2 regions of the Macrococcus sp. GL_134 genome follow, and region 2 is predicted to be linked to the other one. Evidence: predicted binding sites of a transcription regulator. Region 2 holds the regulator's gene; the other holds the start of a gene.
What was found. Region 2 encodes LexA, which represses DNA repair genes until DNA is damaged. Its sites were predicted from a motif close to CGAACATATGTTCG; they were not measured.
Positions count from the first base shown of each region.

Region 1: the regulator LexA is predicted to act here: its motif matches at 13,483-13,496, upstream of AC3IPL_RS00265 (Y-family DNA polymerase).

Region 1 is NZ_CM174409.1:36,659-51,923, forward strand. Features, by position in the region: gene AC3IPL_RS00175 (putative quinol monooxygenase) at 10-312, shown strand; gene AC3IPL_RS00180 (hypothetical protein) at 607-963, shown strand; gene AC3IPL_RS00185 (ABC transporter substrate-binding protein) at 1,248-2,864, opposite strand; gene AC3IPL_RS00190 (MFS transporter) at 2,958-4,202, shown strand; gene AC3IPL_RS00195 (transposase) at 4,581-4,805, shown strand; gene AC3IPL_RS00200 (histidine phosphatase family protein) at 4,938-5,492, shown strand; gene AC3IPL_RS00205 (hypothetical protein) at 5,557-5,832, opposite strand; gene AC3IPL_RS00210 (histidine phosphatase family protein) at 5,895-6,440, opposite strand; gene AC3IPL_RS00215 (winged helix-turn-helix domain-containing protein) at 6,724-7,299, shown strand; gene AC3IPL_RS00220 (MFS transporter) at 7,385-8,578, shown strand; gene AC3IPL_RS00225 (HIT domain-containing protein) at 8,773-8,967, shown strand; gene AC3IPL_RS00230 (hypothetical protein) at 9,298-9,456, shown strand; gene AC3IPL_RS00235 (Fic/DOC family protein) at 9,456-10,034, shown strand; gene AC3IPL_RS00240 (NADPH-dependent FMN reductase) at 10,278-10,808, opposite strand; gene AC3IPL_RS00245 (SDR family oxidoreductase) at 11,281-11,508, shown strand; gene AC3IPL_RS00250 (hypothetical protein) at 11,725-12,270, shown strand; gene AC3IPL_RS00255 (PH domain-containing protein) at 12,369-12,683, shown strand; gene AC3IPL_RS00260 (GNAT family N-acetyltransferase) at 12,699-13,247, shown strand; gene AC3IPL_RS00265 (Y-family DNA polymerase) at 13,533-14,792, shown strand; gene AC3IPL_RS00270 (MerR family transcriptional regulator) at 15,039-15,265, shown strand, end outside.
Region 2 is NZ_CM174409.1:996,528-1,011,792, forward strand. Features, by position in the region: gene AC3IPL_RS05065 (metal ABC transporter solute-binding protein, Zn/Mn family) at 1-407, shown strand, start outside; gene rpsN (30S ribosomal protein S14) at 410-679, shown strand; gene guaC (GMP reductase) at 813-1,796, shown strand; gene AC3IPL_RS05080 (CAP domain-containing protein) at 1,925-2,932, shown strand; gene AC3IPL_RS05085 (hypothetical protein) at 2,942-3,364, shown strand; gene AC3IPL_RS05090 (hypothetical protein) at 3,475-3,930, opposite strand; gene lexA (transcriptional repressor LexA) at 4,264-4,884, opposite strand; gene AC3IPL_RS05100 (hypothetical protein) at 5,028-5,258, shown strand; gene AC3IPL_RS05105 (DUF896 domain-containing protein) at 5,362-5,598, shown strand; gene tkt (transketolase) at 5,661-7,649, shown strand; gene AC3IPL_RS05115 (YneF family protein) at 7,789-8,019, shown strand; gene AC3IPL_RS05120 (hypothetical protein) at 8,045-8,647, opposite strand; gene AC3IPL_RS05125 (cytochrome c biogenesis CcdA family protein) at 8,800-9,483, shown strand; gene AC3IPL_RS05130 (CcdC family protein) at 9,485-9,955, shown strand; gene AC3IPL_RS05135 (DUF2621 family protein) at 9,977-10,474, opposite strand; gene AC3IPL_RS05140 (DUF1659 domain-containing protein) at 10,569-10,769, shown strand; gene AC3IPL_RS05145 (DUF2922 domain-containing protein) at 10,800-11,015, shown strand; gene AC3IPL_RS05150 (exonuclease SbcCD subunit D) at 11,125-12,237, shown strand; gene AC3IPL_RS05155 (AAA family ATPase) at 12,224-15,133, shown strand; gene AC3IPL_RS05160 (SCO family protein) at 15,223-15,265, shown strand, end outside.

The DNA of each region.
Region 1 (15,265 bases), 960 kb from region 2:
GGTAGAAAAATGGTTAATGTAGCGCTATTGGTTCGACTTGAAGCAAAACCTGGAAAAGAAGCGGAAGTTGAAAGCTTCCTACGTGGGGCCCTACCTGTAGTTCAGGAGGAGTCAGAAACGATCGCATGGTTTGCGATCCGACTTGGACCTACGACATTCGGCATCTTTGACGCATTCCCGGACGACACAGGTCGTCAAGCACACCTTTCTGGTCAAGTGGCTGCGGCATTGATGGAGAAAGCTCCTGAACTTTTCGCAGAGCCACCAGTGATTGAAAATATTGACGTCCTTGCTTCCAAGCTTCCTAAATAAAGTCATATTATCGCTGCCATCGTATCTGTCCAGAGACAGTGGATGGCAGTTTTTTGATTATTAGTTTTGGCGTGAGCTATATAAAGTGGAACACCTATAGTGAGAGGGAGCGATGGAGTTGAATAATGAATGGGCGCTCTTCAATAGTAAGCATTCAGCAGAATTGACTGAAGTTGTGAAGAATGGAGAACAACAGTTAGACATTTTAGCAGACAAAATTGAAAAGATAAAGTTGAAAAAAAGATTTTTCCAGCTATAGAAGGAGAAGAGACTAGCTTTCATGTATATAGAAAAGTGACGGCAAAAGCTTTTTATTTTCAGCTTTTCCATATCAGCTGGGGAAAATATAAAATTCATTATGAAATTGGTGCAGGCGATTATGAATCAAAAGGGTTTATACTGCCCACAAAACTCCACGTTTTGATTGATGTAGAAGATAAAGAAACAAGAACAATAATGAACAGCAAGCCTAATGTATTTGAAGATTTTAACCATATACAAACCCATAATATTATAAAAGAATTTGTTGTTGATTATTCAAGTCAGGAAGCTTTTAAAGCTATATTTCAAGATATAGAGAATGAGTTAGATAACTGGCATAAAAGTAATAAAAATGCACTGTTAAATGTTATACCTAGTATAAAAGTGTAAGGCTCATGATTGATGAAATTACAATTCTTCATATTTGAATAATGATAAAGCAAGAACATTTAAGCAGTGGCATAAGAATACGATATCAACGTTTTGTTGATATCGTTTTTTTTTTAGCAATATCACTGGTTAAGGCAATCGTATCACAAGTAATGAGGTTAAAGAGTTTCATAAATCTCAAGATTAAAGGATACGCTGAGAGTTATCATAAGTGATAAGGTTATTATATAAAAAAGAAAGTAGTGAGACATTATTGAGTCCGACTATCTTTCCTTCATTTCATATCAAATATTTTTCAACCAAATATCCTGGAAATTAATGAATCCCATTTCATTTATTGTTACACCTTGAATGTTTTCTTCGTACTTCAGCATTACGTTTTTATTGTACAAAGGAAATAAAATACCTTGTTTATATAACCATCGATCTAATAGGTTATTGATTCTAGACCATTTTTCAAAAGGTGTTGAAAGATAATAAGCTTTTAATGATTCAAACCAATGATACTCTTTCAATAATTTATATATTGGTGAGGAGGCGTTAAATATGAAGTTATAGTAAGAGATTGATTCAGGTATTTCTAAATATTCACCAAAGCAAAAGAAATCTCCATTTAGTTCTTGATTCTTTTTCATAACATAATCGAATTTGATAAAATTTAAGCATATTGGTACATTATGTTCTTCAAGCACAGATTTGATTAATTGAATTCTTATATCTTCTCTGCCAATACAGTCAATCTTAACAGGTTCATCATATGTTGGAATAGGTGTGTTATTGATGTAAATATAATTTGAATGATTTAATATTCTGGGATTTTTAGTTCCCACTTTGAAATATTTATTTAACTCGAAGCGATAATATTGCATCAATATGTCTCTTATATGTTTAGCTTGTGCATCATTTAAATTGCTATTACTCGATTTACAAAGATAATAATACCCCATTTCTTTTTCAATCGTGACGAGTTTATTTTCTGGATTCCCGATGATTGTTTGCTCATAATCTGGAATATAAATCATTTCTATTTTATCGATGAAAGCACGGTAAGCATAGTACTGATCAAATCGTTTTAATATTGTTTTAATTTCATTGTCCGTCTTAATATAGTACGGTCCCGTCCCGATAATTTTACCTTTTGATTCTTTATAGATACTTAGTGGAACAAAACTTAATAATGCTAGAATATGCGGGCATTGATGATAATGAATTCTGAGTGATAATGGTTCAAGAATCTCAATATTATTAATTGGTGTTAGCAATTCTCTTGTATTAATATGTTCTTTGGCAATCTCGATACATCTTTTAACATCATGACTAGTCAATAACGTACCATCGTGAAATTGTATGTTAGGTCTTAAGTAGATATCGATATATTTATCTGTAAGATCATAGTGATGAGAGAGTCTGTATTGTAATTCCTCATCTTCGTTATAAATGAATAATCTATCAAATACGCTCACAACGACACTTGCACTTTTAGCCTCAATTGCCTCTAAAGGATGAACTGTAAATATTTTGTGCTTTTTAGTGATAGTTAATTTTTCTTTTTTATCAGATATTTTATATAATCCGAGCTGCGGATTGATTTTCTTAAATAATTTTTGTTTTATCATTGGTGACCAGTCCCAAGCTAAATACTGAACTATTTTATCTAAATCTTCTGTACTTATGAGACGCTTTACTTCAGAATAATAAAGCATTTCAATATTCATAAACCACTTAATTGTTGTCTTATTTCCTCTCCCTTTTCCACTGCTATAAGATAGGATATTTTCGTATTGCCAGATATCAAGTTTACGTGATAATTGTTTTTGACTAATATTTAAAATTTCACTAATTTCTTTTTGTGATAAAGAGTTATGGCGTAATTGATAAAGACTTAAAAGTATTTTTTCCATATATCACCTCTAAAAGTAGACATTTTAGTTAATATGTCCATTTTTATTTATAAATGTCTATATTAAACTTACATTAGTGAGGGGGTATTGACAATGAAAATTCGTGAATTACCGATAAACATTCATGTCAGACTATGGGGATCATTTGTGAATAGAATTGCAGGAAGTTCTGTATGGCCATTTATGGCACTTTATTTAACGGAAGCGGTCGATAAAAAGTTTGCAGGGTTATTCTTATCATTTACAGTTTTGCTATCCTTTGTTATCAATATTATTGCAGGATATGTGTGTGATAGATTACCAAGAAAGAAGTTACTAGTAAGTATGTCTTATTTAGAAGTTATTTTCATATTAGTTATGGCCTTTGGTATCTACAAAGAAATGATAATCCCATTTTTAATTGGTTTTATATTAAATCTAATTGTGGGTCAGTTTAGAAGACCTGCACTGAGAGCCATCGTTCAAGACTCTGCAACGAAAGAAAATAGAAAAACAGTCTATCAACTAGACTACTGGTTAATAAATTTATCTCTAGCATTAGGTGCTGCTATCGGTGGAATATTCTACCATGATTATAAATTGTTGTTATTTTTGATTTTAGCATTTTCCTCATTAATCATTTCAATTGTATATACTATATTTATTACTGAAACGAGAGCATTCATTGCAGAAAAGATACATAAAAATGTATTTAAAGATTTGATGCATAGTTATATTCAAGTATCAAAGAATAAGCCGTATGTCGTACTTGTAGTAGGATCTATCTGTATTATGTACGCAGAATTGTCGACGAGTAGTTATGTAGCAGTGAGACTTGCTGAAACTTTTGAAACAATCAATATCAATGGATTTGAAATGACGGGTGTAAGAATGTTTTCAACCATTAATATCATTAATACATTGATTGTTGTTACATTTACTTTTTTAGTAGGCAAAATCATTAAAAAATTTAAAGTGAAAAATATTATGATATTTGGATTATTGATTTATGGTATAGGATATACAGTACTTACTTTTGCAAATAACATTTGGTTAATCATACTAGCAATTACAATCGCAACATTTGGTGAACTCATTTATGCACCGATTAAAAGTGCTGAAGAACTTGACCTTATACCGGCAGATCAAAGAGGTGCATACGGAGCATTTTCAAATCTGGGGTTTAACGCAACGGACTTAATGACCAAGTTTGCAATTATAATGGGTGCTTACTTAAACCCATATGCTATGGGTGGTGTTATGTTCGTCATCGTATTCATTGGGTCCATTTGCTATATGTCGAGTCTCTTTGTGAAATCACAAATCGAACTAGATGAAGATAAGGTATCAGATAGTTAGCGGAGTAGTTATTAATTTGAATCAGGGGTGAAATATTTGAAACTAAGAAGAGTTGATGTCAGTGCAGCGGAAAAGATATGGCGTATGCAAATAGAATCATTTCAAGCGATGTTAGATTAGTATAAAGATTATGGGACAAGCCCTGCAAATGAAGATACTAAAATTATGAGACAGCGTTTTAATCAAAATTTTACTTACTATTATATTATTATAAGTGATAATGAAGAAGTCGGAGCTATAAGAGTAGTTGATAAAAAAGATGGTAGTAGAAAAAGGATATCTCCAATATTTATCTTATCTCAATGAATCGTCTACACTTAGTTGGACAATTTCTATGTGAATAGATATTGTTAATCTAAGAAAGTAGGCGATTTATTTATGTCACGGGAAAGAAGAAGTTTCAGTCCTGAGTTTAAACTACAGATGGTCAAACTTTATGAGAACGGTAAACCTAGAAATGAAATTATACGTGAATATGACCTGACGCCTTCGGCATTAGGGAAATGGATTAAACAACATCAGTCCACAGGATCATTTCTGCACAATGACAATATGAGCGATGAAGAGAAGGAACTGAAAAGATTACATAAAGAGAATCAGTAGCTGAAGATGGAGAAATTATATTTACTAAAGCTGATTTTTTACCTTATAGCAGAGCTTATTTTTCATGCCTAGGTGTATTATTAAACAAAATTTAATCGAACTAATCAATGAATAGTTAAAAAGAGAGGCATTATGAAAGCATATCTTCTGAGACATGGACAAGATACCTTAAACAAAAGGGGTGGATGGTCTAAAGAACCGTTAACTTCGAGTGGTGTAGAACAAGTTAAAAGGACAGCTTATTTATTGAAAGGTATAAAGTTTGATGCTGTAATCAGTAGTGATTTACTAAGAGCAGTCGAAACTACTGCTATATTAAGAAGTATATTAAATTTAGATAATGTCAGTTATTGTCGACAACTTCGAGAAGTGAATAACGGATTATTAGCTGGCATGGATAACAAGATTGCAGAAGAAAGGTTCCCGAATCTTTATTGGAATACTTTGAAATGGGAGGAACAATATCCAGAAGGCGAGAGCCCTAAAGAATTCTATCAAAGAATCCAGCGATGTTGGAATAGAATTATAAAAGAAAATGAAAATAAAAGTACCATTATGATTGTGGCACATTCAGGTGTATTCGAAGTTATTCAACATCTTATCTATAGAACAGATTACAGCAACAAAGAACAAAGTTATAAAATAAAGACAGGAGAATTTGTAGTTATAGAAAGTGAACAAATCTGACCAATCAAACTGATTAAGGCAGTTCTCTCAACTAATTTCTATGAGGATAGATGAAACGATTTCATCAATTTTTTTCACTAGTATCAATCACGTGATATAGATTTATTTGATCAAAGGCTTTAAGACATCTATCGATTTGTTGATGGGGCCATGAACCTACGTTGTCACCACGTTCAATTAACCTGTTTTCAAGAGTCTCTCTATCTGCTGCTAATAAAAAGTTTTTAATTGCAGCAGAATTAATGTCTTTAGTTATTTCATAGAAGTAATCTTCCTTTGTTGCAGTCTTAGGAATAATCATGATTCCTGTAGATTGTTGAAGAAGTTTGTTTAACATCATACGATTAATCATCCGCCATTCAGCCAGATGGTTCTTGTTTCATTTATCATTTTAATACTCCGTTAAAAATATTTTATATTCTTCAGCGTCTTGTTTTCTATCTCATAACTGTATAGATCAGGCATTGTCATTCGTTTCCAGTCTTCAAAACCAAATTCTCCGTCTGTCAGGTGATGGAATAGGACTGCAAATGCTGTTCCATGTCCACAAATGATGATATCATCTTCTATATTATTAGTTATCTCTTTATAAGCAATTAACAATCGCTCAGCAACTTCGTTTAATGACTCTCCATTCAATCTTTTATAATCGAAGTCTTCCCATTGCTGTTTAGAGTAGCGAGGGAAATCATCGATCCAGGATCCGATATTTCTTTCATGTAAATCTTCCACTAGCTGGATAGGTAAATTTAACTTGTCAGCAGTAGGTCTAATAGTCTCGATAGTTCTAAGATAGGGACTGCTGTAGATGGTATTAATACCTTTTTCTCTGAAGAAATATTTAAGTTTTTCTGCATCTTCATATCCTTTCAAAGTTAACGGTGCCTCCTGATCTGTCTGGATAGAAGTATCTCTTTCTGCATGTCTGACAAAATATATCATAGACATGAAAATCACCTCGATTGTATAAAGTCGTTCCACAAGAAATGTTATAATGATTATACCATTTATACTCTATCTTTTATAAATAGTATCGAAGAACCTGATATTTAAAAGACTTGCAATAACTACTGTCTTAAGGAGAGATTAATAATGTGCAAAGGGATATTTTTAAGCATTAAGCCGGAATACACTCAATTAATTGAAGTTGGAGAAAAGTCGATATAGATGGAAGGTTATTTAAATTACTTTTTATGATAAAATATTTTTAATCTACTAAAGGGTGATTATAATGAGTAATGAAGTTCTAAAAGTATTAATTGATGAAAAAGCTTCAAAAATCGTTGAATTAACAAAGCATGAGCCAAAGACTACAAAAGAATTAGCCAAACTCTTGAATGTCAAAAATTCAAATTTATATTATCCTATTAAGAAATTATTAGAAGTGAATGCACTGAAAATTACAGAAGAACGTCAGATTAAAAATATGACTGAGTACTATTACTCGAGTGCTCATTTAGCTACTGAAGTTATTAATTTCGATTTCCCTTTTATTACTGAAAACTTCGACCAACTTGTCGCTTTAAACATGCTTAATGTCAATAAAGTGTTTGATGCTATGGCTTATGATATCGAAGCTAATATGGGGAAAACTAAAGAAGAAATAAAAAAATTGGATGAACCTAATACTGCTACGTTCTCAAGTATGGAAGTGAATATTCCTTATAAAGAATGGATTCATTTACTAGCCGATATGAGAAAATTGGTAAGTGATTATAAAGAAAAATATGAAGATGAGACACTTCCTTCTTACTCTATTTATCTTGCTAGCTGCAAAAATATCTCAGAAGACGATGAACCTAAATAAGTTCATCGCCTTTTTATTTCATTGACAAATTAATATTTATCGTTAAAATATATTTTAATGATAAATAGTAATTGGAGATGATATTGTGAAAAGTAAAGATTACCTGTTAATAGGCCGTTTGATTTCTTATTTCGGAGACTCTCTTTATTCTGTTGCTATTATGTGGTATGTATTTGAAGTTACGAAAGATCCTTTGATAACTGGTCTTGCATCATCAATATTAATGCTGCCTATGGTCTTTTCAGTATTTGCTGGTCCTATTATTGATCACTTCAATCGAAAATACCTAATGTTAACAGCACAATTTGCACAAATGATATTAATGGCCACTATTACTCTATTGTTTTATTTTGAATTAATGCCTCTCTCTTTGCTTATTTTTAGTTTCTTTATCATTGGTATGCTTGAAATTTTTGAAGGAAATGCCGAGCATGCTCTTTCTCCAACTATAATGAATGAAGAAGAACTTGTTAGATTCAACAGTATAGTTGTAACAGGGAATCTATTAATCAGTTCTATCGCTAAAGCTGTCTGTGTATTTATTATACTTTCGGCAGGTATCGAGAGTATCTACATCATTAACTTTATTACTTTTTTATTTGCAGTGTTATTATTCTTTAAAGTGAAATATAAACATGAAGCACAAGGTGCCTTCAGTCCAAAGAAATATAAACAATCTATAGTGGAGGGCATCAATTACTTTAAACGATTTGGGTTAATCTGGTTAGCTTTCCCTGCAATGATAGCCAATTTTACAGGTGCAATGAGTCAGGCTATACTGCCTGCCTTTACATATGAAATAGGAGGAGATCACGCATATGGATATTTCCTTACATCTTCAGTAATCTTTGGCGCGATAGGTTCTTTGCTAACACCTAAATTAAAAAATATAGATATCAATCTAAAAATTATTATTGCCCCTCTACTATCCGGTTTATTCATATTTCTATCAGCTCATTTTGATTATTATTACTTATCAACAATAATGTATGGACTGTGTGCACTGCCTCTTGTAATCATGAATATCAGTACTTCTACTTATATCCAGACTCATGTAGACAACCAGATTCTTTCACGAGTCGGAACTATTATTAATGCTGTCTGTACTATTGTAATGCCTATGGGTGCTATACTTGGCGGATGGTTAGGAAAAGCTACTAGTCCTGAAGTCCCCCTGTATATCACAGCGCTTGGTTTTTTTATCCTTGGTCTCATCTTTATGATCAGAAAGTCAAGGGGTAAAGACGTAATTGCCATATCCAAAGATGCTCAGTATTAATATACTCTATTAAAACGGATAAACACTGCCTGTGCAGTCCGTATTCTTCAGAACGATATCAGAGTAAATGGGACCATAATAATTCGACTGAATACATTTTAACCTTGACCCTGGAAAATGGAAATTATTTGAAAATAAGTATCGTAAAATAGAAGATAGATTGTTAGGGGAATAGGAAAGCCTTAGCTCGTGCTATCTATGAAGATGATAGTATGCTCGCATTATTAGATATTGCTGAAGATATAGATGGTCAGACCCTTGCTATTCCTAAAAAACATATGGAGAGTATTTTAGATTATGATTCTGAAACTTTAAATGCTGTAATGAATACAGCACAGTTTCCAGACATTTCACTGAGAATTGTCATTATGATGGAGTTAACTTATTGAATGCCAATGGTATTGCAGTTGATCAATCAGTACCACATTTTCATATCATACCTAGAAAGAAGAGTGATGGTATTGAGGAATGGCCCAAATTTGAAGACAGTAAAGAAGATATAGAATATTATACAAGCTTTTGTAGGTAAATAGGTAGAAATAAGAGAGTTGAAAAACCTTCGTCTCAAACAATACGCTCAGGCGCATCACAACTAATGAGGTTAATGACCAACAAAAATATCAAGATCAAAGGATACACTGAAGCTTATCATTAATAATTCAACTTATCGATATGTTGATAGTGATTGTGGTATAATATTACCATTAGGAGGCGATGATGTGATTACAATTGATTCAAAAGTTAATAAACAAATCGCTAAAAATCTTTCACTTGAAGGTATGGATGTAACAAAAAAACAACAAAAACAGATTCTTGATGTTATTAATAATAAGAAAAAAATTACGAATGAATTGATTCGTAAAATTGCATTTAAGTAATGAAATATAAAACAAATTTTCAAGAAGAATATCTTATAAATTCAAATTTACTCGGTGCTAAAACATTGAATGAATTAGAACAGCTTGAAAAAGTTGCTTTTTATATTGCAGAAGGGTTGATGGAACAAGAAGGATACGAATTTTTATTTCCATTAACAATAAGTTCAATTAAGTTGTTACATAAAAAGTTATTTGAAAGAGTATATAGTTTTGCTGGTGAGTTTAGAGATGTAAGTCTTATGAAAGAAAACACAAGATTTTGTGAACCACAGTATATTGATGCTAATTTAAATATTTTAATCGATGAATATAAGTTAGAAAATGAATGTTCAGATGTAAAAACTGCCGCAGAGAAATTGGCATATTTCAAAACAGAATTGAATATGATTCATCCATTTCGTGAAGGTAATGGGAGAACCATAAGAATAATCATTCGAGAAATGGCCAAGCGAAAAGGGTTTGAATGGCGTACTGATTTATTAGATAGAGAAAATTATTTAGATGCTATAAGAAAATCGAGTTGGGATGAAAAGCTCTTAATAGTAATATTTGAAAATACATTATTCCCGTTAGATTAAATAATTGAAGATAAGCAACATTTGTATTCTTATTAAAAATAAGGGAAGCTATACCTTGATGCGTCTAACTACGCAGATAGAGCCGAAAGACATGTCAAATTGACATGTCTTTTTTAATTTTATAAAAATGCAATCTTAAACGTTATTTACAAAGAATGCGTTATTTTCTTCTTGAGACCACGCATTCTTTATTAAATTTTAACGAATTACAGACTAGAGACAACCATCATATATAATACTATATTATGTAGTCTTTTCTGACTCACTCACATGTTTTATTAAGGCTTTTAATTGATCATTAACCGTTTCATCCTGGAACCATCCGTCTGCTCTTTCAATACGTTTATTGTAACTAATGAGCAGCTGCCATTCTTCGTTTAAGTCAGCACCCATAATACGCAAATGTCTGTTCAATGCTTCAACAGCATGTGTTCCGATGGGTGAATGTATCACAAATGCAACGGGTTTATGCATCAATGTTGCTTCAGATAACATCCATTCCAGCGCATTCTTCAAGATAGCGGGTACGCCGCCCATATATTCCGGACTGACGATGACGACAAAGTCAGCAGCGTTGATTTTATTTCTCATCTGGTTGACGATCTCATAATGATTTTGATACGCCGTCTGCGGATTAAATAATGGCAAGTCCTTCACTTCATGAATCACTTCAAATGTATGTCCATTATTGACGAGTTCAGCACCGATTTTTTCAAGTACTTTTAAATTGGTTGAAGCTGTATAAGGGTTACCGCTGATTCCTGCTATTTTCATTTTTTCACCTTCCGCATTTTATATTGTCATTTATTTAGACCTTAATTGAAAGTAGAACATTAAACAAGGAATTGATACTGATGACACAAATTCATTAGTCATAAGTAAAAGATATGGATACTTTTTTCTAACATGATACATAGCACGAGTGCTGCACGTGCAGATTGAAGGGTCAGCTATCATCCAATATGGTAAGTAGAAATATTAAAAATTATGTTTATAATCAAGTAGTGCATAACAGTTATCATATTTAACTTTCAGTAAACAAGCAGTGATATAAAATATAAGACTAACGTTTCTTTGCAGTCTGATCATATACAGAAACTCCGATTTCTCTTCATGAGAAATCGGAGTTTCTGTTAGGCTGGTATTTCTGCACGTTTGTCGCTATGCTTGCGCAGTACTGCAGCGAGTAACGCAGCCACCATACCGAATGCTGCAAGACCGGTCATAACGATGATAGGTGTATTGAGTGTCAGTTCTTAGAGTGAATGTTGTTAATCCAGGGCCGACAGATACAGGCTACATCGATCAGAACAGTGAAGTCTATCATCAGATTTCGAATCAATTCAATGACAAACGCTGGGGGCATCCTGACGATATTTCCAACTTAGTATTATTCCTGCACAGTGATGAAGGTCAGTGGATCACTGGTCAGCTGATTAATAGCGAAGGCGGGTTTAATAGATATATTGAATAAGAAAAAAGAGTATTGAAATTATAACTCAGTGACATCTTCCTCTGTGATATCTTAAATGACCTTTACGTCCGTCAGTGCGCTTCAATAAAAGTAAATGATAATCAAATTAATGATGTGCTTCCAATTATATACTTTGCATTTTATAATGTAACTATATATAAAAATTAGAATATTTTAATATTTCTATTAAATTGAACAATGGAGCTGTGGTGATTAATGAAGAGATTAGTGGTCATCATCATATTACTGATAGTTGTAACGGGTTGCAGCGAGAATAAGGAACATGCTGAAGTACAAAATCAACAAGAAGAGGTAACAACTGAGCAGGCCGAAAAAGCAGAGGAAACTCCTGCAGTTAGCAAAGTATTATCAGTAGAAGACTTATTTATTCAGCCGCACTTTATGATTAAAGATTTTAATGTTAAAACAGTAAATAACAATGTGCAGTACATTATTAAATATGTTATAGATCCAAGTGCTAATAGTTACATAGAAAAACATCATCCAGTGCTATATTTAAATATTTTGTATCCAGATGAAATATTAAAATCCAGTCATAAAAGCGTGTCGAAAACGTTTAAACTAACGCCTGCTGCTAGTGATGTGCTGGATAAGCAAATGATTATAAATGATACGTTTCAACCAGACTTTAATGATAATTCATTAACAGATCCTTCTCATCAGCTGCAATTACAAATCTTTGATGAAAACAAACAACTGATGCATGTGTTCGAGAATTTAAATGATTATAGAACTTACTAGTATTGTGGGTGTATCCATATAAAAGATACAAACGATTCGTTTAATTGATAGTTGTGATTAATTATATATTCTTTAAATAAAATATTGGAGGTGACGAGATGATCATAAAAACAGCATGTAGAATAAAAACTTTTAATTTTAGAATTGTTAATTTTCCAGGTGAGTTAATATTAGATACAACGAATCAATTAATAATTTTTAATCCATTATTAGAAGCAGCCGTTAATTCTCACAGCATTCCGATTGATGAGATTGAAACATATCGATTTAAAAAAGGCATGTTAAAAAGTAAATTTGAAATATATTATCGTTCAGAGTGGTATACATTTACAGATTTTACTGATGAAAATTATTTAAAGATTGTTAGTTATCTAGAAGAAATAAAAGATGAAAGACATTTGAGAATGACATAACAGGAGTGGATATACATGCTTTCATACAAAGTTGATGATGAAATAGAGCTTGCTCTCCCTCGTCCGGAAATAGATGGTCCGGTCGTCTATCGTTTAATTGAGAGACAGCGTGATTATTTGAAAGAATTTCTCCCATGGCTCGATCATCTTCAAAACGAAGAAGAAGAGATCATCGCCTTTAAAGAAATGATGAAAAATTTCGGTGCAGGAAAGTCCGTGACTCTCGTTATCCATTACCAGCAGACGGTAGCCGGAATGATTGATTTTCATAATATTAATCAATCCAATCGTTCTGCTGATATCGGTTACTGGTTATCTGAAGACCTGCAGGGCAAAGGAATTATGACTAGAGCTGTGGCTGGTATGTGCAGTCTTGGTTTTAACAGCTTTAATTTTAATAGAATTACTCTTACAATAGAGTGCGATAATATTCCGAGTCAAAAAGTAGCTGAGAGAAGCGGGTTTATGTTGGAAGGAAAGCTGAGAAGTTATTTGAACAATAGAGATGACTATAAAGATGCTTATTTTTATTCATTATTAAAAGATGATGGTCAGTCCAGTTAATGGGCTGGCTTTTTGATTAAATGATTCATCATCTGGTCGGTATAAAAAAATCGAGGAAAAAAGAGGAAGTCCCTGAGCAGCAAGAGATGTGTATTGACAACAAGAGCGATCGATATCATCATATCCATATGTATTTTGACGAGGCTTGGGATGGTCATTATGATGTAGCCTGCTTGAAGTATAGCGCTAATCAATTACTCTAGAACAAGTGAAGAAAATATTTTTATACTTTACACGAACATATGTTCTCGTTTATGATTGAAGTATTATAAATGAGGTGATGATATGTATGACTATTATCAATGTAATCATCATGATGTGCTCTGTATTGACCTTAAAAGTTTCTATGCATCAGTTTCGTGTGTCGAAAAAGGATTAGATCCTGAGACCACTAAGCTTGCTGTAGTAGCTGACACAAAACGTTCCGGTTCGGTCGTGCTGGCTGCAACGCCACCACTCAAAGCACTGGGGATTAAAACAGGTTCCAGACTTTTTGAAATTCCATGTAGACCTGATATTTATATCATCAATCCTTCTATGCTCAAATATGTTAAAGTATCTAATCAGATATCTGCTATCGCACTCAAGTATGTTGCACTGGAAGATTTTCATCAGTATAGCATCGACGAGTTTTTCATGGATATTACCCATTCTTATCATTTGTTTGCCTGTTCTCCACGCCATCTTGCGCAATTGCTTCAAGCAGAAATATATCAAGAAACAAAGGTATTCAGCACTATTGGAATTGGGTCTAATCCATTGCTGGCCAAACTATCGATGGATTTAGAAGCGAAAATTACTGATGACGGCATCGCTGAATGGAGATACTATGACGTTCCTGAGAAGCTTTGGCCTATTGAACCATTGTCGAAATTGTGGGGAATCAATAAAAAAATGCAGGCTAAATTGAACAGAAAAGGCATATTTAGAATAGGAGAACTTGCGAATTATCCGGTACAATACCTTAAACGGGAGTTTGGTATTATAGGTATCGATCTACATCTTCATGCAAATGGGATAGATGAGAGTATTATAAGAAAGCCGCATAAAATATCGGGTAAGTCATACGGTAAATCACAAATATTGATGAGAGATTATGAATTTTATGAACTAAAGACGGTCATCAGTGAACAAGTGGATGAAGTGTTTTATCGAGTGAGAGAACAGCATTTATATCCAATCACGATATCATTTACGATAGGATACGCTCATTACGGAGGTATTCGAAAACAGTTTTCGAAGAAAGATTATTTTACATCGACCATGCAGATTGTTGAGTTAATATGGAAACATCTTGAGGACTATGCAGATAGAGATGCTATGTTTAGAACAGTGAGCGTCTCGTTCAGTAATCTAAGAGACAGCGCGATGAGGCAGTTGAGTTTGTTTGAAGACCGTGGAGAAGCGAAGCGAGAAATGGTCGAAAAGCATCTTGATGCGATTAGAAATAAGTACGGCAAAAATAGTGTGATGAGAGCCTCTTCGCTAACAGAGAGTGGAACTATACAGCAGCGGAAGAATCTAGTGGCAGGGCATAAGGCGTAGCCGTCAAAAACGTCTCATGAATTTAATCACTGATACGAATGTCAAATCAAATAACTGCGGAATTTACAGAACTAAGTATTGGACCATGTGAGTGGCAGGCACATGAGTAGAGTATAAAATAGATGGCATTTTTACAATATCATTTTTATATCAAGACCATCACGTTATAGTTTGGGTATTTTATACAATGATGAACATATGATTTGCAATGATAAACATAATAATATATATTAAAACCATCACGTTATGGTTTGGAGGGAGTCACTTGGGAAGTACAAACTAAAAATTGGTGAACTGTCAGCACTTGCTGGTGTAACGAACAGAACAATTGATTATTATACGACGCTTGGATTACTTGATTTTAAGAGAAGTGACAATAATTATCGTTTTTACTCAATTGATATGGTGGAACGTATCCACGAAATCGAACATCTTAAAGACGAAGGTATGCATTTAAACGATATTAAGAAGAA
Region 2 (15,265 bases):
GTCAGCTAGTAAAGGACATTAAAGCAATTGATCAGCAGCTGAGAGACATTACAGCTCAGCCTAAAAGGGACACTGTCTACATTTCACATGAGTCTCTTGGTTACCTCGCTGATAGATATCATTTTAAAGAAGTAGGGGTCTCCGGCATGAATAATAATGAACCGTCACAAAGTGAAATTGTCGGGATGATCAATGATATCAATGATTCAAATACACCTTATATCATATACGAGCAGAATGTTTCTTCTAAAATTACTGATATTATTGCTGAAGATACTAACGTGGAGTCTTTGAAATTTCATAATATGGCTGTTCTGACTGATGAAGATAAGTCTGCCACCTATCAATCGATGATGAAACAGAACATTGAAACATTGGACAAAGCATTAAACGATAAGGAGGACTAAAAATGGCAAAACAATCAAAAATCGCAAAAGAGAGACAGCGGGATCAGCTAGTAGAACGCTATGCTGAAAAACGACGTCTGTTAAAAGCACAAGGTGATTACCGGGCACTTGCAAAACTCCCGCGTGATTCATCTCCTGTGCGTCTGACGAATCGCTGTCAGGTCACTGGTCGTCCTCGAGGGGTCATCCGTCAGTTTGAACTGTCGCGTATCACATTTCGTGAACTCGCACATGCCGGGCAAATACCAGGAGTAAAAAAAGCCAGCTGGTAATGAAATAAACGGACTTTTTAGAAAAAAACTGAGTTTTCTCTTTACAAATCCAAAAAAAACCTGTAAATTACCCTATGGACGAATAATTAATTGTTTGTTATAAAAATAGTTCGTATTTAAGGGTGGTATAAATATGTTAGATGTATTCGATTATGAAGATATTCAGTTAGTCCCGAATAAATGTATCGTTAAAAGTAGAAGTGAATGTGATACTTCCATTCAATTTGGACCAAGAACATTCAAAATTCCTGTTGTACCAGCGAATATGCAGACTGTAATGAACGAGGAATTAGCAGAATGGTTTGCAGCGAACGATTATTTCTATATTATGCACCGTTTCGATGAAGCGGCGAGACTGCCTTTCATTAAGAAGATGCAAGACAAAGGTTTATTTGCTTCAATATCTGTCGGTGTAAAAGATAATGAATATGAATTTGTTGAAGAACTTAAAAATAAAAATGTAGTTCCAGAATATATGACGATTGACATTGCTCATGGACATTCTGATCAAGTCATCAATATGATCAAACATATTAAGCATCATCTTCCTGAAACATTTCTGATTGCAGGGAATGTAGGAACACCCGAAGCTGTCAGAGAACTTGAAAATGCTGGTGCGGATGCAACAAAAGTGGGTATCGGACCAGGCCGAGTGTGCATTACAAAAATTAAGACAGGTTTTGGCACAGGCGGCTGGCAGCTGGCAGCCATTAAACTGTGCGCAAAAGCAGCGCGTAAACCTATCATAGCTGATGGCGGTATTCGGACACATGGAGATATCGCGAAATCCATTCGTTTCGGCGCTGACATGGTCATGATCGGTTCACTATTTGCGGCTCACGAAGAATCCCCGGGCGAGACTGTTGAACTTGACGGCAAGCTGTATAAAGAATATTTCGGTAGTGCTTCAGAGTTCCAAAAGGGTGAGAAGAAAAATGTAGAAGGCAAGAAAATGTTTGTTGAACATAAAGGCAGTCTTCATGATACATTGATTGAAATGCAGCAGGACTTGCAGTCATCGATTTCATATGCCGGTGGTAATGATTTAGAGTCTATTCGCAAAGTTGACTATGTAGTGGTTAAAAACTCAATATTTAACGGTGATATGGACCGTTAGTCAATAAAAAACATACTAAAATTACTTCAAAGTAATCTAGTATGTTTTTTACTGTGTTATAGTCTCTCATGTATAGTTTCATTAGTTTCTGATATAATATACTCCTAATTAAGCTGAGAAGGAGAACTATGAAGAAATTATTAATTTTTTTGTTACTGCTCGCAGGAATGTTCATATTTCCGCTGCGTCTATTGTCGCTGCCCGATGAATGGACATTGTATGTTAAAGATAATGCTCGTGACTATATTGACGGTCAGCAGAACGACAGTGCGGTGACTCAAGAAGTACCGACAAGCTACATCAATGATATCAAGCTTGGGATGTCAAAAGAGCGTGTCGATCAGCTGCTCGGCAAACCTAAAGACCAGTTAATTAATCAATACAACGATACGTGGTATGTTTATCATCATCAATACAGAAACTTCATCCTTGTCGATTATATAGAGTCAACGGTTAATGGTATATACATAGTTGCAAGCCCATTTCATTCAATAGAAAATGTAAAGTATGGCATGACCAAGTCTCAAGTTCAACAACAGCTGGGAGAGCCGCTGGAAATCTTTAGTGGTCCGGCGTATCATTTAAGGATTGATGAACCGCATGCCTTATTCTATCTTATCGATGGTATATATTATACTTATTACTTTGATCAGCATGAAGACCATCAGCTGGTTGGTATGAAGGTAGTAACAGAGGCACTCGAAAATAAAAAAACAAGACTGTATGCCAACCCTTCCAATGAACTGAAAACCGCTTATGAAACATTGGATTATTATTTGATCAACGCCGATAGAGTGAAGCACGGTTTACCGCCACTCAGATATCATGATAAAATAAGTAATACTGCTCTGAAACATTCACAGGATATGGCGGACCATGATTTTTTCAATCATATTAATTTGGAAGGTCTTGATCCATTCGATAGGATGCAGCGAGATGCTCTTCATTATCGACTGGCGGGCGAAAATCTAGCTTACGGACAAATATCTCCGATAGAAGCACATCACGGATTGATGAATTCACTGGGCCATCGCAAAAATATTTTGAATAAAGACTTTGAACAGGTGGGAATCGGGGTTGCCTTTAACCCTGAAAATATACCTTACTATACAGAAAACTATATAACAGAGAATTAGGAGAATATCATGGCTAAAGAAATTGTCGTATCATCACTTTTAATCACTACCGAGGAGAAAATACTCGTTCAGGATATCGGTCATAAAAAAATGAAGCTTCCTTATATCGTTAAAAAAGGGAATCAATCTATTCAGCAAAGTGCTCAGGAATTTGCCGGCAGACTGAAAAAAGAGCTCAAAGTCGGCGGGATTTTATTCGTCGTAGAAGAGAGAGCTGAGCATCAAGGATTTTTCTTTAATACTATAGCGAACGAGACATCATTTGTGTTTAATGTGCGTAACAAAGAAGAATTTAAAGTAAAACGTCCTTATTACTGGCTCCCATTTGAATATTTAAATCAGCTGGATATTGCTGATGAGTTGAAGCAATTGATAGTTTCTAATCAAGTCATTAAATCAAGTGTGCCGCTCATCAACTTAAACAAAGAATAATTTTGGCCCGGAGCCTAATCAGCTCCGGTTTTTTTGATTAAATGTCAGTGACATCTGTCGAATGATCCATAATAAAAACCACCTGTGAAATAACAGGTGGTCCACAAAGATTATAATCTTGTAATTCTCATGTTCTGACGTTCTGTCACTTTTTCACGTATGCCTGTTCGTTCGGCAAGGGGACGATCAGAATTCTCGATGAGGTGAAGCATCATATCGATCTGTCCGATATGACGAAACTCATTGCTGATACACTTTTGCATGTCTTCATAGTGAGTCTGTTGATTCTCTGCCAGAGAATCAACATGTTTAAAGTATTGGACAACATCATTAAAATTCAATGTACTCAAATGATTTTGATAGTCACTCAAGCTGGAATCGTGTAAGTTATGATTGTCATTACGTCCAAATGATTCATGGTATTCATTGGCGACAGCAAGTAATGTTGCTTTAATAGTGCCATGTCCAAACCCAAAATTATAATTCAACTCAGAGTCACTTAAATACTGAAGTTTCGCGAGTAGTTGTTCTCTTTCACCTTTTACCCATTGGTATTCATTCGCCATATCTCATTCTCCTTTGAATTAGATTGATGATTAACTATACCCTCACGCACAAATCATACTCAATAAAGTAGAAAAGTTATAATATTTCAATTCTGTGTTTGTGAAATAATTATCCGGGTACATATATTTTGTACTTAGATATTAAGGGGATAGAAAGATGAAGATAAATAAACCAAAAGAAAAAGACATTCTTGAACAAGTGAAAGAGATACTTGGTCGTAAATAATCGAAATTCCAGATAATCGCACGATAAAATTCCACAATAACTCGTACCGGCCGCTGAGCCGGTATTTATTTGGATAAAAAAACACCACTTCATATTAAGAAGCGGTGCTAAAATTCCCGGAACAATCCGACTACTTTACCAAGAACAGTTACTTTATCGAGGTAAATCGGTTCCATGGTGCTATTTTCTGGCTGTAGTCTGTAACGGTTGTTTTCTTTGTAGAAGCGTTTGACTGTCGCTTCATCTTCTTCTGTCATCGCAACAATGATATCACCATTTTCTGCAATAGACTGACGTCTGACAATCACTTTGTCACCATCTAAAATACCTGCTTCTATCATACTTTCACCGACGACTTCCAGAATGAAGATATCGCTATTGTGGCTGGATGTGAAATGGGCAGGTAAAGGGAAGTATTCTTCCACATTTTCAACCGCTGTAATAGGAAGACCAGCTGTGACTTTACCGATGACAGGAACATGTATCGTTTCCTCGTGAAAGGCTGCTTGTGATGTATCTGAGACAATCTCAATAGCTCTTGGTTTCGTAGGATCACGTTTGATGTAACCTTTCTCCTCAAGACGAGATAAGTGACCGTGAACTGTCGAACTTGATGCAAGTCCAACTGCTTCGCCGATCTCTCTGACACTCGGTGGATATCCTTTTGCTGACACGACTTGTTTTAAATATTCATATATTTCTTGTTGTCTTTTAGTTAATTCTTTCATGCGAACACTCCTTAGTGTTTGTTCTAACGCCATTATAACATATCTGTTCGGGTCGAACAAACATTTGTTCGTATTTTTATTGACAGAGAACAGACGTTCTGTTATTGTAGAGATACAAACAAATGTTCTGGAGGGAATTAATTATGACAATCAGAATTTCTAAAGGTTTTTTAATGTATTCTATCTTTTTTCTGATGATAACGACATTCGGATCTCTATATATGGCTCAATCTAAGGCAATCTATGAAGAAAAACAGACCATCGCAACTGAAGAACAAGTAAATCATCCGAGCAAAGGAACGAACATTCGTTCTGAAAATCCGACCACCCATCAATCTACTCAAAACGGCGAAGTCCTTGGTATCGTAAAATAATTTTTAGTCTGCTGATTTAAGCAGGCTTTTTTTGGTTGGAGATACACTCGAGTTGGTTTTCAGACACTTTTTTGCTATCTTTATTATGAAAGGAATGATGAAGATGCTAGAGGAACACAAAATGAACCGTATTAATCATTTAGCAAACAAAAAAAAGTCAAAAGGATTAACAGAAGAAGAAGGACGCGAGCAAAGTAAGCTCCGTTCAGAGTATCTTCAAAGTTTCAGAACGAGCTTCAAAAAAACTATTGAAAATACGAAAGTGATTGACCCGGAAGGAACAGATGTGACCCCGGAGAAAATTAAAGAAATTCAGCGTCAGAACAACATTCGGGATTGATAGTTTATTTTAAGCTATACTATGATGGAATCAATACTTTTATTATAAAGGAGATTTTTATAATGTTTAATGAGAAAGATCAATTAGCAGTAGACACGATCCGTGCCTTGAGTATCGATCAGATCGAACAGGCGAATTCCGGCCATCCAGGTTTACCGATGGGGGCAGCGCCAATGGCTTATACATTATGGACAAGACATTTGAGATTTAATCCGAGCTCAAAGTATTTCTTTGACCGCGACCGCTTTGTATTATCTGCAGGTCATGGTTCAGCACTTCTATATTCATTGCTTCATGTATCGGGAGCATTGGAAATGGATGAGCTGAAAAAATTCCGTCAATGGGGTTCTAAAACGCCGGGTCATCCTGAATTTAATCATACAGATGGAATTGATATTACAACAGGACCACTAGGTCAAGGGTTCGCGATGAGTGTCGGCATGGCTGCTGCTGAAAGACATCTAGCAGCGACATACAATCAAGATGATTCAAACATTATTGATCACTTTACTTATGTATTAGTGTCAGATGGTGATTTAATGGAAGGTATTTCACATGAAGCGGCATCATTTGCCGGCCATCTGAAATTAAATAAATTGATTGCATTGTATGATTCAAATGACATTTCACTGGATGGTGACCTGGACAAAGCCTTCTCAGAAAATGTCAAAGGCCGCTTTGAGTCATATGGCTGGCAGCACATTCTGGTCAAAGATGGCAATGATATGGAAGCTATCAATGAAGCGATTGAAAGAGCGAAACAATCTGACCGTCCGACGATGATTGAAGTCAAAACAGTCATAGGCTACGGTTCACCGAATAAACAAGGAACAAATGGTGTTCACGGTTCGCCGTTAGGTGCAGAGGAACGCAAGCTGGCACTTGAAAGCTATGGTCTTGATCCAGAACTTAAATTCAATGTACCAGAAGAAGTCTATGAGATTTTCCAGACGACTATGCTGAAACGTGGAAATGACAAAGAAGAGGCGTGGCATCAACAACTTGAAGCTTATAAAGCGAAGTATCCGGAACTCGGCAGAAATCTTCAGGCAGCGATTGATAATACACTTGCTGACGACTACGCTGATCAATTACCAAAATATGAAGTAGGCAGTGCAGCAGCAACACGTGCGACTTCAGGTGAAATGATTCAAGCGTTATCTGAATCTGTTCCTCAGTTATTCGGTGGTTCAGCTGACTTAGCATCTTCCAACAAATCAAATGTCAAAAAAGCAGCTGATTTCTCTGTTGAAACACCAGAAGGCCGTAATATTTGGTTTGGCGTCCGTGAATTTGCAATGGGTGCTATGATCAATGGTATGGCAGCCCATGGCGGTGTTAAGCCTTATGGTGCTACATTCTTCGTTTTCAGTGATTATTTGAAACCAGCATTACGTCTTGCAGCATTAATGGGTGTTCCATCAACTTATGTATTTACCCATGATTCGATTGCAGTGGGTGAAGATGGTCCGACTCATGAGCCGATTGAACAGCTGGCGGGTCTTCGTGCGATGCCTTACTTGAACTTGTTCCGACCGGCAGACGGAAACGAAACACGTGTTGCATGGAAAGTGGCGATGGAATCTAAAAAAGATCCAACCGCTTTAGTACTGACACGTCAAGATCTTCCGGCACTCGATGTCAGTGAAGAAGCGGTAGAAGAAGGTGTTCGACGCGGCGGATATGTTGTATATCAAACTGAAAATCCTGAATATTTACTGATTGCAACTGGCTCAGAAGTGTCACTCGCAGTCGAAGCAGGTAAACAGCTTGAGGCGCAAGGGAAAGGGGTACAAGTAGTATCACTTCCTAACTTGAAATTATTCGATCAGCAGGATTCAAGTTACAAAGAGGCAGTACTGCCATCATCTGTGACAAAACGTGTTGCCATTGAAATGGGTGCTACAGATGGCTGGTATAAGTATGTTGGATTAAATGGGGCTGTCATCGGAATCGATCGTTTCGGTGCAAGTGCGCCAGGCGAAATCGTTATGGAGAAATACGGATTCACTAAAGAAAATGTCGTTAAAACAGCATTAGAATTATCATAAGCTGTCATCTTGCATATGATTCAGTCCTTACTGGAAGTTGCTTTGTCATACTACCGGTAAGGGCTTTTTGATTTAATAATTGTTGAAAAACGAGGAGTTATTTAGTAAAATTTATAAGAATGAGAAAGTGGGTGAAATAATGGAGACATGGATATGGATTTTACTGATTATTTTAGCAGCAGTGGCAGGTGCAGCACTTGGGTTCTACTTGGCACGTAAATATATGATGGATTACTTGAAAAAGAACCCACCCATCAATGAAGATATGTTAAGAATGATGATGATGCAGATGGGTCAGAAACCATCACAAAAGAAAATTAATCAAATGATGGCGATGATGAATAAAAATATGAATCAAAACGTCAAGTAAAAAAGGATGCTGCGGCATCCTTTTTTTATTCTGTCACTGATTCATCAACAGGTAGAGCGGGTGATTCAGTGTCAATGAGAAATTCTGTTTCTGGCAGCTCTGTTGTCGTGGAAGGTGTTTCGCTAGTGGCCGGTCTTTCAGTCTCAGGAATTTCAGTGGCTGGTACTTCAGTAGTTGGGACGGTCTGGTTAAGATCCTCTTGAGGAACCTGCTCAGCTGTTGGCTGTGCAGGTTCCTCAAGCGGATATATTTCCTGAGCATTGTCGATAGGTTGATCCATTGGAGCAGCGGCTTCGAATGATGGCAGGTCAATGTTTGTCTCTGTACTGTTGTCGACCTCTCTTTCTACAGTTGTAGGGGTCTCAGTCGTTGATTCAGTGCTGTTAACACGTTCTTCCGGTTCAGGTACGGCAGTAGATTTCTTAGCTTCTGCCCGTTGTTTTGCTGCTTTAATTTTTTTTAGTGCCTCTTTTGAGGACTTGGTCTTGCTATTATCCTTTTTAGCGGCTTCTACGTTCTCTGACTCGTCTACTTTAGGGTCAGCACTGTTCTCTGCATCCGTTTGCTTCTTTTCAGAGCAGCCGCTTAATATGAAAAGGCACGATATTAATACGAATATATGTTTCATTACATGACCTCCTTATCAATAATATATCATTTTTCAAGGATCATGAGTATACGACGGTAATTCAGCGGCATCGTGTTGTCACGAATTTTTCAAAAAAGAATGATGATTTGTCCTATAGTTTTGGTAAAATAGTTTGGAATGGAGTGATTAATATGGGAGATGTAACAATGGCACTTGCCTTTGGTGCAGGTCTACTAAGTTTCATATCGCCATGTGTTCTGCCGATCTACCCGGCCTTTTTATCATACATTACAGGAATATCATTCAATGACTTAAGTGAAGGTCAGCTTAATACAAAAGCTATTCTTCATACACTTTTGTTTTTGATAGGTTTTTCACTCGTCTATATATCTTTCGGTATCGGTATCGGCTTCGTCAGTGATTTTTTGAATCATTATGACGATACCATTCGCATGGTAGGCGGTCTGTTGATGATGATATTTGGACTGATGACTCTCGGTATTTTTACACCTCAATTTTTAATGTCTGATAAGAAGTTCAACTTCAAGAACAAACCTGGTGGTTATTTCGGCTCACTCATCATCGGTATTGCTTTTGCAGCAGGATGGACACCATGCATGGGGCCGATTGTCGGCACTATTATTTCTCTGGCACTGACGAACCAATCATTGGCGTTATTTTATATGATTCTTTATGTACTAGGTTTTTGTATTCCATTCTTTTTATTGACGTTCTTCTTGACGAAGCTTAAATGGATACGAAGATATAGTCAGCTGCTGATGAAAGTCGGCGGTCTGATTATGATTGTTATGGGATTACTGTTATTCTTTGATTTACTGACAGAAATCACAAGATTATTCAGCTGGGGGATTTAGCATGTATGTCATTCTTTCGATGATTGTTGCAGTATGTATGGGAATGATTGTTATCGCCGTTCGTATGAAAGCACAAAAATATCCGACGAACGCAAAGAAAATTATTTTGCCGCCATTCTTTATGGCCACTGGAGCATTGATGTATGTCATCCCTTATTTCAGATTGACCCCAATGGAGATATTGGAAGCACTGCTTGTAGGTATGTTTTTTTCGTTGTTCTTAATCTTCACCTCTAATTTTCAAGTGATAGACGGTCAGATTTACATGAAGCGTTCAAAATTATTTCCAGTGATTTTAATATCACTGCTGATCATTCGCTCAGTGCTGAAATTCTATTTAAGCAGCTCACTTCATCCAGGTGAACTGGCAGGTATGTTTTTTCTGCTGGCATTCTGTATGATCGTACCTTGGAGGATTGCGATGTACTATAAATATAGAAGACTTGCTGAATCTCTTCATATAAAAGAATAAAGCGCAGCTGCACGCTGCGCTTTATTTTTGTGCTTCTTTAGCGATGAGTTCTGAATGATCAAAAATAGAAAATTTGTTCTTTTCATCGTCCGCATATTTAAAATATTCGTTGTACGGTGTATAGTCAATGCCAAGTTCTGTTAATTTCTTCTTCATAAATCCGTGGTCACGTTTCGGTGTCGCAATGATATAGCCGCGCATAATATGATCAAGTTCAATTTTCTGTGCACCTTCATCAAGCGCAATTTTGGAGATTCTTCCTGCAATTCGTTCTTTTGCGACATTTCTAAATAACTCTGGTACTGGAGACACCAGCTCATTAAGCAGAGATCTACTATCTTCATGCCAGAGTGGAAGTGCTTTATTGATATAAAAATCCTGCCAATCCAACTCACTTTTACCATCTTCCTTTGGCATTCTCTTTAAAAATTTGCGGAACATAAAATAACCGCCGATGGTCAACAGCCCCATAAAAACAACAGTCCAGATGAAAATCAGTGTGATAAATATATCGTTCAATATGGTCACCTCATTGCTCATTATAAGAAAAAAAATTCAATGTGTCTATTCCTCGTTCTTCGTTCGATATATAGAGCGTAAAGGAGGTGATGACATGTTGAAAGAAGTTGTAGTAAGTCTTGCATACATTAGCGGTATATCTGACAGCGGAAAAGATATTCGTAAAACACGCCGCTTCAATCAAGTCAGACTTGATTTGACAGATGTAGAAGCTAATCGTTTCAAAGATTTAATCGCTTCATTGACTGGTGAAGATTATGTTTCAGTTGAGAAAATTGATACAAAAGCAGTGTAATCGAATACATTTAACGAAGGAGGTGATCCAATGAAAACTTTACAGATGATCTTTGCAACGGATTTCGGTAAGAGCTATCAGTTCAACCTTACCAATCCAAAAGAACAGCTGACATCAGAGGAAGTTCGCGATGTCATGGAATCGATTGTTGCAGGAAATTACCTTGAATCGACAAGTGGACGTCCCGTTGCCGTGAAAGAAGCAAAAGTGGTTGAACGTATCGAAACACCATTATTTAAATTATAAGTACTCATCAGGTGCTTTCATTATAAATTATTTATCGCAAAAGGTATGTCCGATTAATCAGGCATGCCTTTTTGTGTATAATGCAATAGAGGTGATTCATTTGAAATTAATGCATATTGCTGACCTGCACATCGGCAGAACCATTAATCAGCATAGTCTGCATGAAGACCAGCAGCTGATGCTTGATCAGTTGATCGACCAAATAGATAAACAGCATATCGATCTATTGATTATTGCAGGTGACATTTATGATCGGTCTCTGCCGTCAAAAGAAGCAGTGCAGCTATTTGAACAGTTTATAAAAGCCGTAAATATAGAAAGAAAAATACCCGTTCTTGCGGTCAGTGGCAATCATGATGGCGCTGAACGGCTGGGCTATGGTAAGGACTGGTTCAAAACGCATGATTTTCATATCAGTACTTCCATTGAAGACAGTTTTCAACCGATTGTTTACCATGATATTCATTTTTATTTAATTCCATACATTGAACCCATTGATGCAAGATTTTATTTCAAAGATGACAGTATTAACAGCCATGCAGCAGCGTACGAAGCTATTATCAATCACATTGAACCACAGTTAGACCGAAGGAAGAAGAATATCGTCGTCAGTCATCTATTTATCCAGGGAGGAGACGAAAGCGATTCAGAACGTCTGCTATCGCTCGGTGCAGTAGAATATGTCCCGCCAGCTTTATTTCAGTCATTTGACTACGTTGCTCTCGGCCATCTTCATCATCCATTTGCTATTAAGTCTGACCATATCAGCTATAGCGGCAGCCCCCTCAAATATTCATTCTCTGAAGTCAATCAGCCAAAGGGTTATCGTCTCATCGAAGTCAGTGAATGTATAAAAAATACATTTATACCGCTGATTCCAGCACGAGATGTCAAAGTCATTGAAGGGACGTTTAGTGACGTCTATGAGGAGAACAGTGCGATTGAATTTAAAGATGACTATTTAAAGATGATTCTGTCTGACATGCGACCCATCAACGATCCCATGACGAAGCTGAAACAGATTTATCCGAACTTGCTTGAACTAAGACATCTGGATGATATTGCAGTTGATGAAACATCAGCAGCTCAAATTATCGAGCAGAGTGATATGGATATTATGAATATGTTTGCCGTCGAACTAACAGGTGAAGAGTTGTCTGACGTTCAAGTAACAACGATAGACCGATTACATCAAGGAGGGGACTTCAGTGAGACCGATTGAACTTGAAATGCGTAACTTTGGCCCTTTCATCAATGAAACGATTGATTTCACTGAACTGGGAGACAATCATTTATTTTTAATTAGTGGTAAAACAGGTGCCGGAAAAACCATGCTGTTTGATGCGATGACGTATGCATTGTATGGTGAGGCATCTACTGCGGCAAGAGATGAATCTGAACTGCGCAGTCATTTTGCCGAAGCTGTACAACCAACGTCGGTCAGATTTAAGTTTGCACTGAATCAGCGGATATATGAAATTTCTCGTTCTCTCCCCTTTGTTAAACCTGGGAATAAAACAAAGACACTCCCAAAGCTTGAAGTCATAGAATTATTAAGTGATGAAAAAAAATTGATCGCTAAAAGTGTTAAAGATGGCAATCAGAAAATTAAAGAACTGATTAAAATGGATGCCAATCAATTCCGGCAGATCTTAATTCTACCGCAGGGGGAATTCAAAAAATTTCTTATAGCAGGCAGCAGTGACAAACAAAAAGTATTAAGAACGCTCTTTAATTCGACTCGGTTTAAGCATCTCGAAATGCAGCTCATGGATGAAACTAAAGAACTGCAGCAGCAGGTTCAGCAGACAGAACAAGAAATGGAAGTGCTGCTCAGCCAGTTTAAGTCAAACAGTGACATAGAAGGGTCCGTTGAACAGTTAATCATCAGTCGTCAAGCTGAGCTGTCAGAACAGGAAGAGCAGATTGAGCAGATGAAGCAGCAGCTGACCATTGATGAGGAATCGAAACAGACAGCTGTAGAACGACTGAATCAGGCAGCTTCCATCAATCAGGCTATTTCAGAAAAACAGACATTGGCTGAACGCCTTTTAGAGCTGGAGCAGCAGTTACCGGTCCTGCATGACAAAGAACAGCAGTATCAGATCATGCAGGCGATGGAACAAATTGCTGAAATACAGGCTCAGATGGATAAGCAGCAGAATAAAATCAATGGGCTGCAGTTAGAGGTTGATGAGCAGGATCAGAATATGAATCAGTTAATGAAACAACTGAACACCTTGGAAGAGGCGATGAGCCGTTATAATAAAGAAACTGAGCATGTCACTGCCATAGGTCAGGAGCTGACTCAAGTCCAGCACTTCTATTACAATCACCATGACTACCATCAATTAGATAGGCAGCTTGCTGATAACTTAACACGCCAGCAAAAAATTGAAGGCACTGTTAGTACATTATCCAAACAGTTAACTAAGCTGTCTGAGAAGGCTGCTCAATTAACTGAACGATACAATGCAAATAGTAATGAATGGCAGCAATACAAGACGCAGCAGTATGAATATGCTGCTCAATTAACTGAAACAACACGTATAAACAAGGAATATGAACATAAATTAGCTTTGATGACTGATGAAAGAAACATCCAGCAGCAGCTTGAGCAAATGTCTGACAATGAACTGGACGTTGCTATGAACTTAATGAGACAGCATCTGCATGAAGGCAGCCGTTGTACTGTCTGTGAACAGCAGGTCACTCATCTGCCTGATGCGGATGAACAGATCATCAGTCAACATTATGCTTATAAAACGTTAAAAGAACAACAAATCAAATTGAATGCCAAACTCGAATTGCTGCAGCATGTTGAAGCGGTGGATAACAGCGAATTACAGAATCTTCTATCAGCACTGGAACAGAACATGACTGAACGCATGGCAGAACAAGCTACTTTGTCAGAAGAAATGGAATCGATCAGTCAACTGACTCAAGCTGCACAGATGAACTACGACAATGCACAGAAGGAATTAACTGAGCTCAAAGTAACCATCAATCATCAGTTAAAAGCTAAACGTGATTTCCATGAGCAGACACAATTTGAATCTTACGATGATTTTTATAACAGTTATCAGTTGAAACAACAACAAATAGCACAGCATCATCAGCAGATGGAAACGGCACGTACCGAGCTCATACAGTTAAATCAGCAGATTAACTATCAACAACAACTGCGTGATAGAATAACGGTCGAACTGCAGGACTGGGAGCAGCTGCTCCGCCAGACCGTTACTCAGTACCGCGACCTGTTAAGTCACCACCATCTGACAGAGGAGCAGCTGCCGGATGAGTATGATCATCATGTCATTGAAGAACTGGCGGGATGGATACAGAATTATAAAGAGCAGGAAATGACTCTGAAGCACCAGATTGATGAATTCAATCATCTGATTGGAGAGCAAGTCGTTGTAGAGTTAACGCCGCTGCAAAAAGAAGTGGAAAGAAGTAGGGCGGTATATCAACAGCATGAAGAACAATATACAAAAAATAAATATAATTTTGAGCATAACAGCCAGTTGATGGAACGGCTGTCACTGTTAAATCAGAGCTATAAAGAGACCATCGGCAGACATCAGGAAATTATGACACTTGCACAGTTGTTCGGCGGTCGCAATCCACAGAAATTGACATTGGAAAACTATGTGCTCACTTACTATTTGGAGCAGACTTTAAAGTTATCTAACAAACGGCTCAATCAAATGACAAACTATCGCTATCAATTTCAACGTAAAACTCAAGTCACTCAAGGCTATAGCGGCCTTGAAATCGAAGTAGTCGATAATTACAGCAATAGAGTGAGAGACATCTCTACATTATCAGGCGGAGAAACCTTTCTGGCGTCTCTCGCTCTAGCACTTGGCTTGAGCGATTATGTGACACAAGTTTCTGGCGGGATCAATCTAGAATCGGTCTTTATCGATGAAGGATTTGGAACATTGGACAGCGAGACACTTGAAACAGCGATAGAGTCATTAGTGGAGCTTGAACAGAGCGGAAAAGTGGTAGGATTGATTTCACATGTTCAGGAACTTAAAAATAGAATAACAGCATTGTTGTTAGTCGAAAGCACCGGTTATAAGAGCCATACAAGATTTGTGATCAAATAATTGTAATAGTTTAGTCAAATATTATGCGTCATTTGTATTTATCCTGACTCGTTGATTTGATATATTTAAATCATAAACAGGAGGGAATTATGAAGAAATATATTGTTTTACTTATGTTAACCTGGATACTCA